DNA from 2 places in the Promicromonospora vindobonensis genome. Region 2 is predicted to be linked to the other one. Evidence: predicted binding sites of a transcription regulator. Region 2 holds the regulator's gene; the other holds the start of a gene.
What was found. The regulator HrcA, encoded in region 2, represses chaperone genes, less so after heat shock. The targets are predictions, from matches to a motif close to TTNGCACTCGNNNNNNNCGAGTGCNAA.
Positions count from the first base shown of each region.

Region 1: groL (chaperonin GroEL) is a predicted target of HrcA. The motif match lies at 3,080-3,106, and genes of this name have one in related genera.

Region 1 covers NZ_JBHUOG010000001.1:1,854,366-1,861,819, forward strand. The annotation lists gene ACFS27_RS08360 (IS110 family transposase) at 1-1,003, shown strand, start outside; gene groL (chaperonin GroEL) at 1,299-2,930, opposite strand; gene ACFS27_RS08370 (phytoene desaturase family protein) at 3,151-4,671, opposite strand; gene ACFS27_RS08375 (cold-shock protein) at 4,903-5,106, opposite strand; gene ACFS27_RS08380 (LytR C-terminal domain-containing protein) at 5,431-6,093, opposite strand; gene ACFS27_RS08385 (DUF3263 domain-containing protein) at 6,146-6,454, opposite strand; gene ACFS27_RS08390 (uracil-DNA glycosylase) at 6,568-7,230, opposite strand.
Region 2 covers NZ_JBHUOG010000001.1:802,019-809,472, reverse strand. The annotation lists gene ACFS27_RS03865 (DUF3097 domain-containing protein) at 1-284, opposite strand, end outside; gene ACFS27_RS03860 (helix-turn-helix transcriptional regulator) at 366-3,257, opposite strand; gene ACFS27_RS03855 (hypothetical protein) at 3,346-3,537, opposite strand; gene hrcA (heat-inducible transcriptional repressor HrcA) at 3,888-4,907, shown strand; gene dnaJ (molecular chaperone DnaJ) at 4,948-6,069, shown strand; gene ACFS27_RS03840 (16S rRNA (uracil(1498)-N(3))-methyltransferase) at 6,080-6,847, shown strand; gene ACFS27_RS03835 (OmpA family protein) at 6,930-7,454, opposite strand, start outside.

The DNA.
Region 1 (7,454 bases), 1.1 Mb from region 2:
CGAGCTACGCACCGCTCGCCTGACCTCGCACGACGAGTCCGTCCAGGGCTGGCTCACCAGCCTGGCCGGCACCGCCGCGGTGACCTACGAGGCCGGCCCGACCGGCTACGGCCTGGCCCGTGCGCTTCAGACGGTCGACATCCGGTGCGTAGTCGCCGCGCCTTCCAAGATCGCCCGCGCCGCCGGGGACCGGGTCAAGACCGACAAGCGTGACGCGGCCCTGCTCGCCCGTCGCCTGGCAGCCGGCGACCTCGTCGCCGTACGCATCCCGACCCTGTCCCAGGAAGCAGCCCGTGACCTGACCCGCGCCCACGAGGACGTCCGCCACGACCTGATGTCGGCCCGGCACCGGACCAGCAAGCTGTTGCTGCGCCACGGCATGCTCTTCTCCGGACCCACCACATGGGGATCAGCCCACCACGCGTGGCTCGCCCAGGTCCGTCTGCCGCAACCTGCCGCGCAGGACGCGTTCGAGGACGCCCACCAAGGCGTGCTCCTGGCCGAGTCGCGCAAGAAAGCCCTCGCCGCCAAGATCATGACCCTCGCAAGTGACGACCAGTTCGCTGCGACGGTGACGGCGCTGGGCTGCCTGCGCGGCATCGGCACCCTCACAGCCATGAGCCTGGCCGCCGAAATCGGCGACTGGGACCGCTTCACCGGGACCTCCATCGGCGCCTACCTCGGCCTGACTCCGATGGAGCACTCCTCGGGACAGTCCCGCACACTGGGACCGATCACCAAGACCGGCAACCCCCACGCCCGTCTCCTGCTGATCGAGGCAGCCTGGAAGCACCGCCCCTCCTACCGCATCGGAACCACCCTGCAAGCCAGGTTCGACGCCGCGACCCCCGCCGCCCGAGCCCGCGGCCACGCCGGCAACCTGCGCCTGCACAAGCGCTGGACCCACTTCACCACACGCGGCAAGCGCACCACCGTCGCAAACACCGCGATCGCCCGAGAACTCGCCGCCTGGTGCTGGTCACTGGCCACACTCGACGGCTGACAAACCCTGGACCCCTACCCGCGAGTGCCAGCAGCGTGACGGGACGACCCACGACACTTCTGTGAGCACCGACCCGACCAAGGCCGGCACGCCCGACCTCAGACACGTGCCCACCGTCCCCGCCGAACACCACCGTCATGCGGAACCAACCCGCGCATATCAGACTCGACACCGCGTCGAACAGACACGCCACCCACTTCGCGGGCACCGGCCCAGGAACAAGGAAGGAACCGCCGACCAGGCACCCAGCCCGGCCGACGGTTCCAACCTGCCCTTGACAGGACCGCCCTACATATCAGAAGTCCATGCCGCCCATGCCACCGGTCGGGTCGCCGCCACCCTGGGAGCCCGCGGGCTCGGGCTTGTCGGCGACGACGGCCTCGGTGGTGAGGAACAGCGCGGCGATCGACGAGGCGTTCTGCAGCGCGGAACGCGTCACCTTGACCGGGTCGTTCACGCCCGCGGCGAGCAGGTCCTCGTACACACCGGTCGCGGCGTTCAGGCCGTGACCGGAGGGGAGGTTGCGCACCTTCTCCGCCACGACGCCGCCCTCGAGGCCGGCGTTCATGGCGATCTGCTTGAGCGGGGCGTCGATGGCGGCACGCACGATCTGCGCGCCGATGGCCTCGTCGCCCTCGAGCTCGAGCTTGGCGAACGCGATGGCACCGGCCTGGATGAGGGCCACGCCACCACCGGCGACGATGCCCTCCTCGACGGCAGCCTTCGCGTTGCGAACGGCGTCCTCGATGCGGTGCTTGCGCTCCTTGAGCTCCACCTCGGTGGCCGCGCCGGCCTTGATGACGGCGACGCCACCGGCCAGCTTGGCGAGGCGCTCCTGCAGCTTCTCGCGGTCGTAGTCCGAGTCGGACTTGTCGATCTCGCTGCGGATCTGGTTCACGCGACCGGCGATGAGGTCGGCGTCGCCGGCACCCTCGACGATCGTGGTCTCGTCCTTGGTGACGACGACCTTGCGCGCCTGGCCGAGCTCCTCGAGCGTCGCGTTCTCCAGCTTGAGGCCCACCGTCTCGGTGATGACCTGGCCGCCGGTGAGGATCGCGATGTCCTGGAGCATGGCCTTGCGGCGGTCGCCGAAGCCCGGTGCCTTGACGGCGACGGACTTGAACGTGCCACGGATCTTGTTCAGCACCAGGGTCGCCAGGGCTTCGCCCTCGACGTCCTCGGCGATGATGAGGAGCGACTTGCCCGACTTCATGACCTGGTCGAGCAGCGGCAGCATGTCCTTGACGTTCGAGATCTTCGACTCGACGATCAGGACGTACGGGTCCTCGAGCACGGCTTCCTGGCGCTCGGGGTCCGTCTCGAAGTAGCGGGCGAGGAAGCCCTTGTCGAAGCGCATGCCCTCGGTGAGCTCGAGCTCGAGGCCGAAGGTGTTCGACTCCTCGACGGTGATGACGCCTTCCTTGCCCACCTTGTCGAGGGCCTCGGCGATGAGCTCGCCGATCGCCGGGTCACCGGCGGAGATCGCGGCCGTGGCGGCGATCTCTTCCTTGGTCTCGATCTCCTTGGCAGCGTTCAGCAGCTGCTCGGTGACGGCCTCGGTGGCCTTCTCGATGCCACGCTTGATGGCGATCGGGTTGGCACCGGCGGCAACGACACGCAGGCCCTCCTTGACGAGCGCCTGGGCGAGCACGGTGGCGGTGGTGGTGCCGTCACCCGCGACGTCGTCCGTCTTCTTGGCGACCTCCTTGACGAGCTCCGCGCCGATCCGCTCGTACGGGTCGTCGAGGTCGATCTCCTTGGCGATGGAGACGCCGTCGTTCGTGATCGTGGGGGCGCCCCACTTCTTGTCAAGAACGACGTTCCGGCCCTTCGGGCCGAGCGTGACCTTCACCGTGTCGGCGAGCTGGTTGAGCCCGCGCTCCATGCTCCGACGAGCTTCCTCGTCGAAAGCGATGATCTTGGCCATGGGGATGAATCCTCCGCTGGTGGCTTGTCCAGGCCGGCCGGTGCCCGCGACGGACGGCCTACCGCCGACGACGATCATGTCTCGCCGCGACAGGAGGCCTCACCATTCGACCCTGCTGTCACTCTCGAACGGAGAGTGCTAAGACATTATTGGCACTCGGACCATGAGAGTGCAAGGCGCGTCCCCTGCCGGCGAACTGCCGGCGAAACCCTGCGCGGACCTATCCTGCCGCCAGGCCGTGGGCGTGCCGCACGTCGAAGTCCCGCAGCAGCGCGCGGCGGGCGGCGTGCCAGCCGCCCATGCCGTGCACGCCCGGACCGGGCGGGGCCGACGCCGAGCAGAGGTATACGCCCTCAGCGATCTGGTAGGGGTCGGGCGCCGCGGTGGGGCGCGCGATCATCTGCCACATGGTCGCCGCCCCGGCGGAGATGTCGCCCCCGGGGTAGTTCTCGTTGTGGAGCTCCATCTGCGCCGCGGGGATGCACCGCGAGCCGACGACGACGTCGCGGAACCCGGGAGCAAACCGTTCGATCTGCCGGGTGACCGACTCGGTGACGTCCTCGGTCGAGCCGGCCGGGACGTGCGCGTAGGCCCACAGGGGTCTCCGCGTCCCGCGCAGCCGGCTCAGGTCGGCGACGGTCGGGTCACTGACCAGCACGACCGGCCGTTCGGCATGCAGCCCGTGCGCGACGGCGTCCTCCGCGATCACCATCTCGGCGCGCGTCCCGCCGACGTGCACGGTCGAGGCGCGCCCGACGTCGGCGACCCGCCACGGGACCGGACCGTCGAGGACGAAGTCGACCTTGGCCGCCGCGTTCCCGTACCGGAACCTGCCCAGGGCCGCGCGGCGCGCCGGACGGATCCGGTCCCCCGCGATCCGGAGGAGGGTGCGGGGCGTCGTGTCGAAGAGGACGGCACGGGCCGGCGGCAGGTCCGACCAGCTCTCGACCCGGCGGCCGGTCTCGACGGCGCCCCCGTGCGCCTCCAGGTCCCGGACCATCGCATCGGTGATGACCTGGGAGCCACCGAGGGGGACCGCCCAGCCCCCGTCGGTATGCGCGAGTGCCGCGAGGAGCAGGGCCGTGCCCGCGCCCGCGAGCGAGGGGAGCGGCGTGATGCCGTGCGCCGCGACCCCGGTGAGCAGGGCCTTTGCCTCGTCGGTGAGGAACCGCCGGTCCCAGCGAGGGCCGCCCTGCTCGAGGAGGGCTGCGCCGAACCGCAGGCCGGGCCGGATCATCGAGGCGAGTCCCGACGCCGTCGCCCCCCGCTCACCGGAGCGCGGCAACCCGTCCAGCACGCCGCGCGGGGTCCGCTTGTCGCTCAGGGCGAGCGCCGTCACCTGGTGCCAGTCCGCGGCGAGCGGGCCGAGCAGGTCCTGCCAGGCGTCGCCGTCGGGCCCCAGCCGCTCAGCCGTCCGAGCGAGGTCGCGATAGGCCAGGCCTGCCCGGTCGCCGTCGAGCGGCTGGGCGTAGGCGACGTCCGGCGCGACCAGCTCGACACCGTGCGCGGGGAGGTCGAAGGCCCGGAAGAACGGCGATGCCCAGGCCAGCGGGTGCACGGCGGAGCAGAGGTCGAACAGCATGTCGTCGGCCAGCTCAGGGATCGCGACGGTGCGCGCGCCGCCTCCGACCGTCGGCTGGGCCTCCAGCACGCGGACGCCCAGGCCGGCGCGCGCGAGAGTCACCGCGGCCGCCAGGCCGTTGGGTCCTGAGCCCACCACCACCGCGTCGAGCAGGGTCACTCCCCCATCGAATCACGGTCCTGTGACAAACGGCCGACGGCGGGGCCGCGGCCGGCAGCTGGAACGAGCAGCCGCGGTACGGGGCGGCTGCTCGCAGCGTCGGGCACCATCGCCCGACATCGTGCGCGGAGGTCCTCGTCGACCGTCCGGGGCGGACGCCAGGGTCTGGGTCCCGGCATCCTTGGGGGGCGGGCGACGGGCGGGCCCTTCCCGCCCGTCGTCCCATCGATGTCAGGCTGGACGAACCTGCTCAGCCTGCGGACCCTTCTGTCCTTGCCCCACCTCGTATTCGACCGGCTGCCCCTCGTCGAGGGACCGGTAGCCGTCGGTCTGGATCGCGCTGTAGTGAACAAAAAGGTCCTGGCCGCCGGCGTCGGGGGTGATGAAGCCATACCCCTTCTCGGCGTTGAACCACTTGACGGTGCCCTGGGCCATGCGTAGTTCTCCTTGTACCTCTGCACGGGACACTCGGTCGACCCGTGGTGGTTCGAGCCTAGTGGTCCGGCTCACACCAGGGAAGCCTCTATGTCCGGTATGAGGCATTCAGCGGAAGGCGAACGTGCAGGTCAGAGGCCTGCACGGGGGGCCGGGCAGGTAAATATCAGCATGGTGGTACGGAACCGGTGGACATTTCGTCCACAGACTGCCCTCGACGGGTGCCGCCCGAACGTTGACCGAAAGCCGACGCCAGCACTGCCATCGACTCTCGGTCACGCACGCCCGGGCTGCCCCGAGGGGCTCGCGAAACGTCAGGCTCGATCAGCCGGCGGGCGGAGTCGCCATGAAGACCTGGATGGCCTCGGTCGGGTGCGCGCCGACCTCGGCAGACTCCTGCACGTTCGCGGCGGGGATGTCGAGCGCCTGCGCGACCGCCGACGCCGTGTCACCCCGCTCCGGGCCGTACAGGACGGTGTTCTCGGCGAAGGCGCCCGGGGCCGGAGCATTCGGGTCCCCTGCGTTGCCGGCGTTGATCGTGCCGGTGAAGCCTGCGCTGGCGAGGTTCGTAGCGATCGCTGCAGCCACGCCACCCTCACCCGAGTCGTTGTAGACGCCGATCACGGCTGCCATGTCTGCCGCGGCCGGGTCACCCGGGTACTCCGTCGTCGCCGGCTCGCTCGCAGTAGCCGAGGGCTCACCCGACGGCGGGCTCGACGCCTCACCGGAGGCCTCTTCCGACGGACCCGCCGAAGCCGACGCCGACGCCGAGGACGACGCGCCGCCCTGCGCCTCTGCAGGGTCGTCACCTCCGGACAGCAGCGTGATGCCGCCCCACGCCACGGCGGCGCAGACTACGGCGACCAACAGGAACGGCCAGGCGGAGCTCCAACCGCTACGCGGCGCACGGTGCACACCCACGGGTGCGCCCCCGGGGACAGCGACGTCGAACTCGTCGGGCGGGTAGGGGTAGCCACTCTTCGTCACGGCAGAGAGAGTAGCGGGTCGTTGTGACGGATCGGTGCCCGCTCAGTGGTTCTCAGCGGTTCTCATCCGCCAAACGGCGCGCGGAACGCGTCTGCTGACGCGTCGATCGGAGCCTGCGCAGCCGCTTGACCAGCATCGGGTCATGCTCGAGGGCCGCCGGAGTGTCGATCAGCGCATTCAACACCTGGTAATAACGCGTGGCGGTCAGATCGAAGAGTTCCCGCGCGGCTTCCTCTTTGGCGCCCGCGTACTTCCACCATCGGCGCTCGAACGCGAGAATCTCCCGGTCACGGTCGGAGAGCTTGCGCTCGGGCCCCTCGGCAACCGGGGTGTCGGCGACGGAAACCAGCGTCTCGCTCAGCTGGCCACCATCAGCCCGGAGTACGTGGCTGTTCTTCACCCTTGCCCTTTCACAGTGTCAACACGCCGATCCCGCTCGCGACGCCGAAAAATGGTCCCTCGAGGCGGTCGGCCCTACGGGAGCCGCCAGTCGACCGGCTGCGCGCCCTGCTGCTCGAGCAGTGCGTTGGCCCGCGAGAAAGGCTTCGAGCCGAAGAAGCCGTTGCGCGCCGACAGCGGCGACGGGTGCGCGCTCTCGACGACCGGCACGTCGCCGAGCCAGGCCTTCAGGTTGCGCGCCTTGGCGCCCCACAGGATCGCCACGAGGGGGCCGCCCCGCGCCACCAGCGCCCGGATCGCCGCCTCGGTGATCTCCTCCCACCCCTTGCCCGCGTGCGAGTCGGACGAGCCCGGCCGGCACGTGAGCGTCCGGTTGAGCAGCATGACCCCCTGGTCGGCCCAGGGGCGCAGGTCACCGTTCGACGGGAGCGGGACACCGAGGTCGTCCTGCATCTCCTTGTAGATGTTGACCAGCGACCGCGGGACGGGCCGCACGTCCGGCTGGACGGAGAAGGACAGGCCCATGGCGTGACCCGGCGTCGGGTACGGGTCCTGGCCCACGATGAGTACCCGCACGTCCGCGAGCGGCCGCTTGAACGCCGCGAGCACGTTCTCACCCGCTGGGACGTAGGTGCGCCCCTGGGCGACCTCCGCACGCAGGAAGTCGCCCATCGCATGGATGCGCGGCTCGACGTCCGCCAGCGCTTCCGCCCAGTCCGGCGCGACGACCTGCGCCAACGGAGGCGGGCCGGAGGCGGCGTCGGTGTCGACTGGGGGTGTCGGGTTCACGGTGGTCTCCACGTGCAGGAGGTTACCGGCAGCCTCCGACACTGCCAGTTTGTGCTGCCCGTCACAGTCCCGAGCCAGCGAGCCCACCCGAGCAGGCGGGAGAATGAGTGCCGTGACCACGACAACCCCAGACCCGGAAGGCCACACCACCGACCTCCCCGCGACCGTGCCTG
Region 2 (7,454 bases):
GCCCGGTTCAGGACGGGGGCCGTGAGCACGACGGGCTTGCCCTCCACCCAGAAGCCCGGCCCGAGCGGGAAGGTGCGGGTGCGGCCGCGGCGGTCCTCCAGGACCACGACGTGCATGCCGCCCGACTTCTCGACCCGCACGACGGCGCCGACCCAGCCGGTCTCGACCTCTTCGACCACGAGCCCCGGCTCGGCGGGCGTGGGCTGCGACGTCGGACGACGCCCCCGCTGCGCGCCGGGAAACGCGGGGGACAGCACGTCGGGCCCATATCGTTCGTCGAACACCAGCCGAGCCTAGATCCGCCACCCCGTCGAGTGCTGGACCTACGACCTTCCGGAGTGTCATCCGGGGTGAGGACCCAGCACTCAACGAGCGGCGCGGAGAGCAGCCTCCGTGCGGGTCGACACGCCGAGCTTGCGGAGGATCGCCGAGACGTGCACGGACGCCGTCTTGGCCGAGATGAAGAGCCGATCGGCGATCTGCCCGTTGGTCAGCCCTTCCGCGACCAGTGCCAGCACCTGCTGCTCCCGTGCGGTCAGCACGTCCTGCGCACTGCCCGACGCCGGCGCGTCGCCCGGCCCGGCGGGCTCGGCACGGCCCGCCAGCCCCGCGCGATCGATCAGGCCCTTGGCGTGCTGGACCACCAGGCCCGCCCCGATCTGCTCGGCCTCGGCGACCGCCGAGCCAAGAGCCGAGCGTGCCGCGCCCCGGTCCCCGGCCTCCAGCAACCGGGAGCCCTCGCGGTAGAGCGCGTACGGACGCAGGTGCGCGGGCCCCGGCAGGTCGGCCACCGTCGTCCAGGGACCGGTGCCGAGCTCCGCCTCGAACACCGCCGACCACACGGGGAACGTCGGCCAGTGCGAGCACCGGGCCAGGACCGTGCGGTACGGGGCGTCGTCCACGTGCTGCCCGGCCGCACGGACCCGGGAGATCGCCCGGGCGGCCACGGCCAGCGGCGGCAGGTCGTACAGCGGGATCAGGACGTGACCCGGCGCGATCACCGTCGACACGTGCTCGAGGGCCACCGCCGGCTCGTCCCGCAGCAGGGCGAGCTCCGCGAGGGTGACCGCGGTGCGCGACCGGATCTGTGCCTCCAGGCGGCCGAACCGTTCCCAGCCGACGGCCCGGCGGCGCGCCTCGGCCTGCGCCTGCTCCACGTGCCCGCGCCACATCGCGAGCCAGGTGCGGCGCTCGCTGAGGTAGACCGCATAGACGCTGTCGTGGATCAGCGGGACCGTTCGTTCGTACCAGTCGGCCGCCTCGGCCCAGGCGCCCTGACCGATCCAGGCCTCGATGATGTTTCCCTCGATCATGAACCGCGAGCCCTCGGACGCGCCGTACCGGTGGGCCGCCGCCACGCCCTCCTGGGCGATCTTCGCGGCACCGGCCCAGTCGCCGAGGGTGATCCGGGCGTCCGACCCGTTGATGTAGTAGCGGCTCAGGCCCTGCCAGGAGTCTCCCGCCAGCTCGCGCCCGTGCTCGATCTCGGCGAGTCCGTCGGGGTCGCCGAGCTGGATGCGGCCGACACCCCGCAGGTTCAGCGCGACGGACGCGAGCTCGTCGCTGCCGATCGCGGTCCCTGCGTCGTAGGCAGCGGTGGCTGCGGCGATCGCCTCCTCGGACCGGCCGTCGAGCATGGCGTGGCGGGCCCGCAGGACCAGGACCTGGCCGCGCACGGCGTCGTCCCGGCCGGGCTCCACGAGCGCCAGGGCGCGGTCGATCAGCTCCGGACCTTCGTCCGAGCCGCCCTGGCCCGCGACGAGCGCGGTCTCGGCGAGCATGCGGGCGAGCCCCACCGGGTCCTCGGCGGGCCACTCGGCGACCGCCTCGTGCGCCAGCGCGAGGGCGCGAGACGTACGGGTCGCCCCGCGCAGCGCCTCCGCCACGGTGCGCAGCAGCTCGTGGTGCGGCAGGCCTGCCACGGCCTCGGCGTCGGGGACCTGCTCCCAGAGCTCCAGGGCTCGCTCGCCCAGGGTCACCGCGGTGGAGGACGCCGCGCCGTCCGCCGCCGCCTGGTGCCCGACGACGGCCGCCGCCAGCGCCTTGTCGAGCATCCCCGCGCGCCACCAGTGGTCGGCGATGCGGGAGAGCTTCGCCACCGAGCGAGAACGCCGGACGAGGGCGCGCTCCAGCGCCCGTGCGTGCGCCGCGTGCAGCCGCCGGCGCTCCCCGGGCAGCAGCTCCGCGTAGACGGCCTCCTGGACCAGCGCGTGCCGGAACGTGTAGCCGATGTCGGTCGCCACGAGCACCTGCGCGTCGACCGCCTCGCGCGCCGTCTCCTCCGGTTCGGGGCCCACCCCGGCGCCGGCGCGCTGACCCGGCCCGCCGGAGGTGTCCGCAAGGACGTCGTCGAGCACGTCGTGCCACACGCGCGGTCCGGCGGCGGCGACCACCCGGCACAGGGCCTGCGCCTGCCGGCTGAGGTTCCAGTAGCGCAGCAGGAGGATGTCGCGCAGCGTGCCGGGCAGGTCCGTCCCGAGAAAGCCGACGAGCTCCTCGATGTAGAACGGGACACCCTCGCTGCGGTCGGTCAGGTCGGCGAGCGCCTCCCGGTCGAGCCCCGCGTCGTGCCGGCCGTCGAGGTCGGGGGAGGCGCCGAGCAGGTCCTGCGCCATCTCCCGGACCTCTTGCTCGCCCAGCCGGCCCAGGTCGAGGCGGGTCGTGAGCCGGGCCCGGTCGAGCTCTGCCATGACGACGCGCAGGGGGTGCGCGCGGCCGACGTCGTCGCTGCGGTAGGTGAGCAGCAGGAGGAGGCCAGGGGGCGCGGTGCGGGCGAGGCGGAGGGCGACGGCGCGGGTGATGTCGTCGGCCCAGTGGAGGTCCTCCATGATCACGGCGACCGGTCGTTCGGCGGCGAACGTGGTGAGCAGGTCGGCGAAGACCTCGGGGATACGGTCGGTCCCCGCGCCCCGTGCCGGTGTGACGAGCTGGGGTGCGACGGCGGACAGCGCGTCCGCGGCTGGTCCGGCTGCCGCGACGGCGGCCTCGGGTCCGATCGCCCGCACGATCCCGTGCAGCAGGCCGGCGAGGGCGGCGTAGGGGACGGGTCCGGAGCCGGAGTCGGCGCACTGACCGGAGAGGACCGTGACGCCGTCGGCGCGCGAGGTGAGCTCGTCGAGGAGGCGGGTCTTGCCGATCCCGGCCTCGCCTGCGATCACGATGGTGCGGTTGGCCCGCGAGCGGACGTCGTCGAGTGCGGCCTCGAGCTCGCTGAGCTCACGGGCTCTACCCACCAGGCGGGCGCGCGGAACCGGCATGGGGTCATCGTCCCATGCCGGTCCTCTCGGCGGTCCGCTGGTCATCGCTGCTGGTCATGGTCGTCCTGCACGGGTGGGCGCCGGTGCGTCAGGCGACGCGCGGGCGGGCCTGGTCGGTGTCCGTGGCCCTGGCGCTCCGCCGGGCGGTGTGCTCGGCGGAGCGCTGTGCGGCCGCCTGCTGACGGGCGGCGTGCTCGCGTGCCACGCGCGTCTGCTCTGCCCGGCGGTCGATCTCCTGCTCGTTCCTGCGGTACTCGGCGTAGTCGGAAAAGCCGAACATGGTGGTTCCTCCTGGTCGGAGCCGGTCCCTCGCCGGCGGTGATTCCAGGTTCGTCGCTGAGGTAGCCCTTCCGGATCGGTCGGTCGCCGCAACTTGCGGGCCGGTTGTGCCGGGCCGGCCGGGCGCGGCTAAGTCATCGCCCTATACGCCCCGCGCGAACGGTTCAGCAGGGCCGGTCAGGCGGGTGACCTGCGCATCTGACGCAGACCTTGCAGTCCGTTGGCGGGTCGGGGACTTGGCCCCTGGCCTGTGCCGCGTAGGATTGGCACTCGGTTGGCGAGAGTGCTGGAGAGCGGGCCGGAACCCGGGCGTACGTCCCGGACGTTCTACCTGGGACGGAGGTGAGCGCGGTGAGCGAGGAACGCAGGCTCGATGTCTTGCGAGCGATCGTGGAGGACTATGTCCGGACACGGGAGCCCGTCGGATCCCGCATACTCACGGAACGCCACCGGCTCGGTGTCTCTCCGGCCACCGTGCGCAACGACATGGCGGCGCTCGAGGAGGCCGGGCTCATCGCCCAGCCGCACACCTCGGCCGGTCGCATCCCCACGGACAAGGGCTACCGCCTGTTCGTGGACCAGCTCGCCGAGGTGCGGCCGTTGACCGTGCCCCAGAAGCGTGCCATCGAGACATTCCTGTCCGAGGCCGTCGACCTGGACGACGTCGTCGCACGGGCCGGGCGGCTCATCGCACAGCTGACCGGGCAGGTCGCCGTCGTGCAGTATCCGTCGCTGCGCCGTTCCGGGCTGCGGCACCTCGAGCTGGTGCCCACAGCGGAGGGGCGGCTCCTCGTCGTCGTCATCACGGACACGGGGCGGGTGGAGCAGCGCTTCCTCGACGTGCCGGTCGGGATGGACGACGGGACGCTCGGCGAGCTGCGCGCGCGGTTCAACGCCGCGGCCGCCGGCCACCGGCTCACCGAGATCGGCACCGCTTTCGAGCGGGTCACCGAGGCGATGCCGGACGAGCACCGGGCGCTGGCCACGGCCGTGGCCGAGGTCGTGACGGCCGCGCTCGGCGAGGAGAGCGAGGAACGCATAGTGCTGACCGGTCAGGCCAACCTGGCCCGGTCGAGCATGCGGTTCGAACAGGGCCTGCGTCCCGTGCTCGAGGCGCTCGAGGAGCAGGTGGTCCTGCTCGGTCTCCTCACCGACATGACCGACGACGCCGGGGTGGCCGTGAGCATCGGCCACGAGAACCGGTTGGCGGGCCTGTCGGAGACCTCGGTGGTCACGTCCGGCTACGGGTCGTCCGACGGCGACACCGTCGCGATCCTGAGCTCGATCGGCCCCACCCGGATGGATTATCCGGGCACCATCGCAGCGGTACGCGCCGTGGCGCGCTACCTGTCCCGAGTGCTGCCCAGCTGACCTCCCCACCTTCCACAAACCTCCCCACAAAGAGAGACCTGTGACCGACTACTACGAGATTCTCGGTGTTCCGCGCGACGCCTCGCCCGAGCAGATCAAGAAGGCATACCGCAAGCTGGCCCGCGAGCTGCACCCCGACGTGGCAGGAGACGTAGGCGAGGACCGGTTCAAGGACGTGGCGCGCGCCTATGAGGTGCTGTCCAACGCCGACAAGCGCCAGCAGTACGACATGGGGGTCGACCCCACCTCGCCGGGCGGCGGTGCGGGCGGCGGGTTCGGGGCCGGGTTCGGTTTCCAGGACATCTTCGAGACCTTCTTCGGCGGCGGGCAGCCTGCCGGGCCGGTGCCCCGCGCCCGGCGCGGCAACGACGCGCTCGTGCGCCTCGACCTCGAGCTGGCCGAGGCGGTCTTCGGCGCGAAGCGTGAGATCCAGGTCGACACGGCGGTGGCGTGCAACACCTGTGGCGGCGACGGCGCGCGGCCGGGTACCTCGGCGCGCACCTGCGACGTCTGCCACGGCCGTGGCTCAGTGCAGCGGGTGGCCCGCTCGTTCCTCGGCCAGGTCATGACGAACCAGCCGTGCTCCGCCTGCGGCGGCTTCGGCACCGTGATCCCCGAGCCCTGCACCGACTGCTCCGGCGAGGGCCGGGTGCGCTCGCGCCGGACCGTCTCGGTGAACGTGCCGGCCGGTGTCGACACGGGGACGCGCATCAAGCTCTCCGCGCAGGGCGAGGTGGGCCCGGGCGGCGGCCCCGCCGGCGACCTGTACGTCGAGATCCGGGAGCGCGCGCACGACACGTTCGTGCGGCGCGGCGACGAGCTGCACTGCACCCTCCAGGTGCCGATGACGGCGGCAGCGCTCGGCACCGTGCTCGAGCTCGACACGCTGGACGGCCTCCAGGAGATCGACCTGCGCCCCGGCACGCAGCCGGGACAGGTCATGACCATCAAGGGTCTCGGCGTGGGCCACCTGCACTCGACGGGGCGGGGTGATCTCAACGTGCACATCGAGGTCCAGGTGCCCACGGCGCTGGACGAGGAGCAGACGGCACTGCTGCAGCAGCTCGCCGTCCTGCGCGGCGAGGAGCGGCCGGAGTCGCGGCTCGCCTCGGTCCACGGCGGTGTGTTCTCGCGGCTGCGCGACAAGCTGAGCGGGCGCTGACCGCCCACCCATGAGCGCGCCAGTCTTTCTCGCGGAGGCGTCCACCGCCCATCCGCTGTCCGAGTACGTCCCTGGTTCCGTCTACGTGCTCGACGGCGCGGAGGGCCGGCACGCCGGTGTGGTCCAGCGGCGAGGCCCCGGCGAGCGGATCGACGTGGTCGACGGCGCCGGGGTGCGCCTGCGGACCGTCGTCGAGTCGGTGAACGGTGCCGAGGTGCACCTGCGGGTCGACGAGGTCGACGTCGAGCCGGTGCCCGACGTCGTCGTGACGCTCGTCCAGGCCCTCGCCAAGGGCGACCGGGACGAGATGGCCATCGAGGCCGCCACCGAGGTCGGCACGGACGCGATCATCCCGTGGCAGGCGGAACGGTCCGTCGTCGTGTGGCGCGGTGACCGGGCCGCGAAGTCGCGGGCGCGCTGGGTCAGTACCGTGCGGGCCGCGACCAAGCAGGCCCGCCGGTGCCGCATCCCCGGCGTCGAGGTACCGCTGAGCACCAAGCAGCTCGCCGCCAGGACCCGTGAGGTGGTCGCGGCGGGCGGGACGGTGGCCGTGCTGCACGAGGAGGCCACGGCAGCCCTCGCGACCGTGCCGCTGCCCGACGCAGGGGAGGTGCTCGTCGTCGTCGGCCCGGAGGGCGGGATCTCCGATGGCGAGGTGGCCCTGCTGACCGAGGCCGGCGCGGTCACCGCGCGCCTCGGCCCGCACGTGCTGCGCACCTCGACGGCCGGCCCGGTGGCGATAGCCCTCCTGAGCGTGCGCCTGAACCGCTGGTCCTGACCCGCCCACCTCGTTGAGTGCTGGGTATCCGTGCGGTCAGGGCGTCTCGGCCGACACACATCCAGCACTCAACGGGGCGGGGTCAGTTCTGGACCGTGAACTCCACGCGGCGGTTCTTCTCCAGGTCCGCGAAGGTTCGCGGGACGACGCGCGGTTCGCTCTCGCCGAACCCCTTCGACGTCAGCCGGTCCCTGTCGACGCCGAGCTTCGCCAGCCGGTCGAGCACCTCGTCGGCCCGGCGCTCGCTCAGCCGCCGGTTGTGCGCCTCGGAGCCGCGCGAGTCGGTGTGACCCTCGATGCGGACCTCGACCTCCTGGTGCTCCTCGAGCACCTCGGCGGCGTCCCGCACCACCCGGCGGCCGTCCCTGGTCAGCCGCGCGCTGTCCGTGACGAACGTGATGTTCGGGATGTCGACCAGGTCCTCCTGGGCCTGCTCCCGCTCCCGATGCGTCGGACGGCGCTCTGCCTCGTCGGCCTCCGCGTCCTCGCTCGCGCTGTCCGACGCCGGCTCGGTCGGCTCGTCCGCCGGCGTCGCCTCCGCTGACGCAGCGTCGGTGACGTCCACGACCGCCGTCGGGGCCGGGGCGCTCTGCGACAGCGAGCTCTC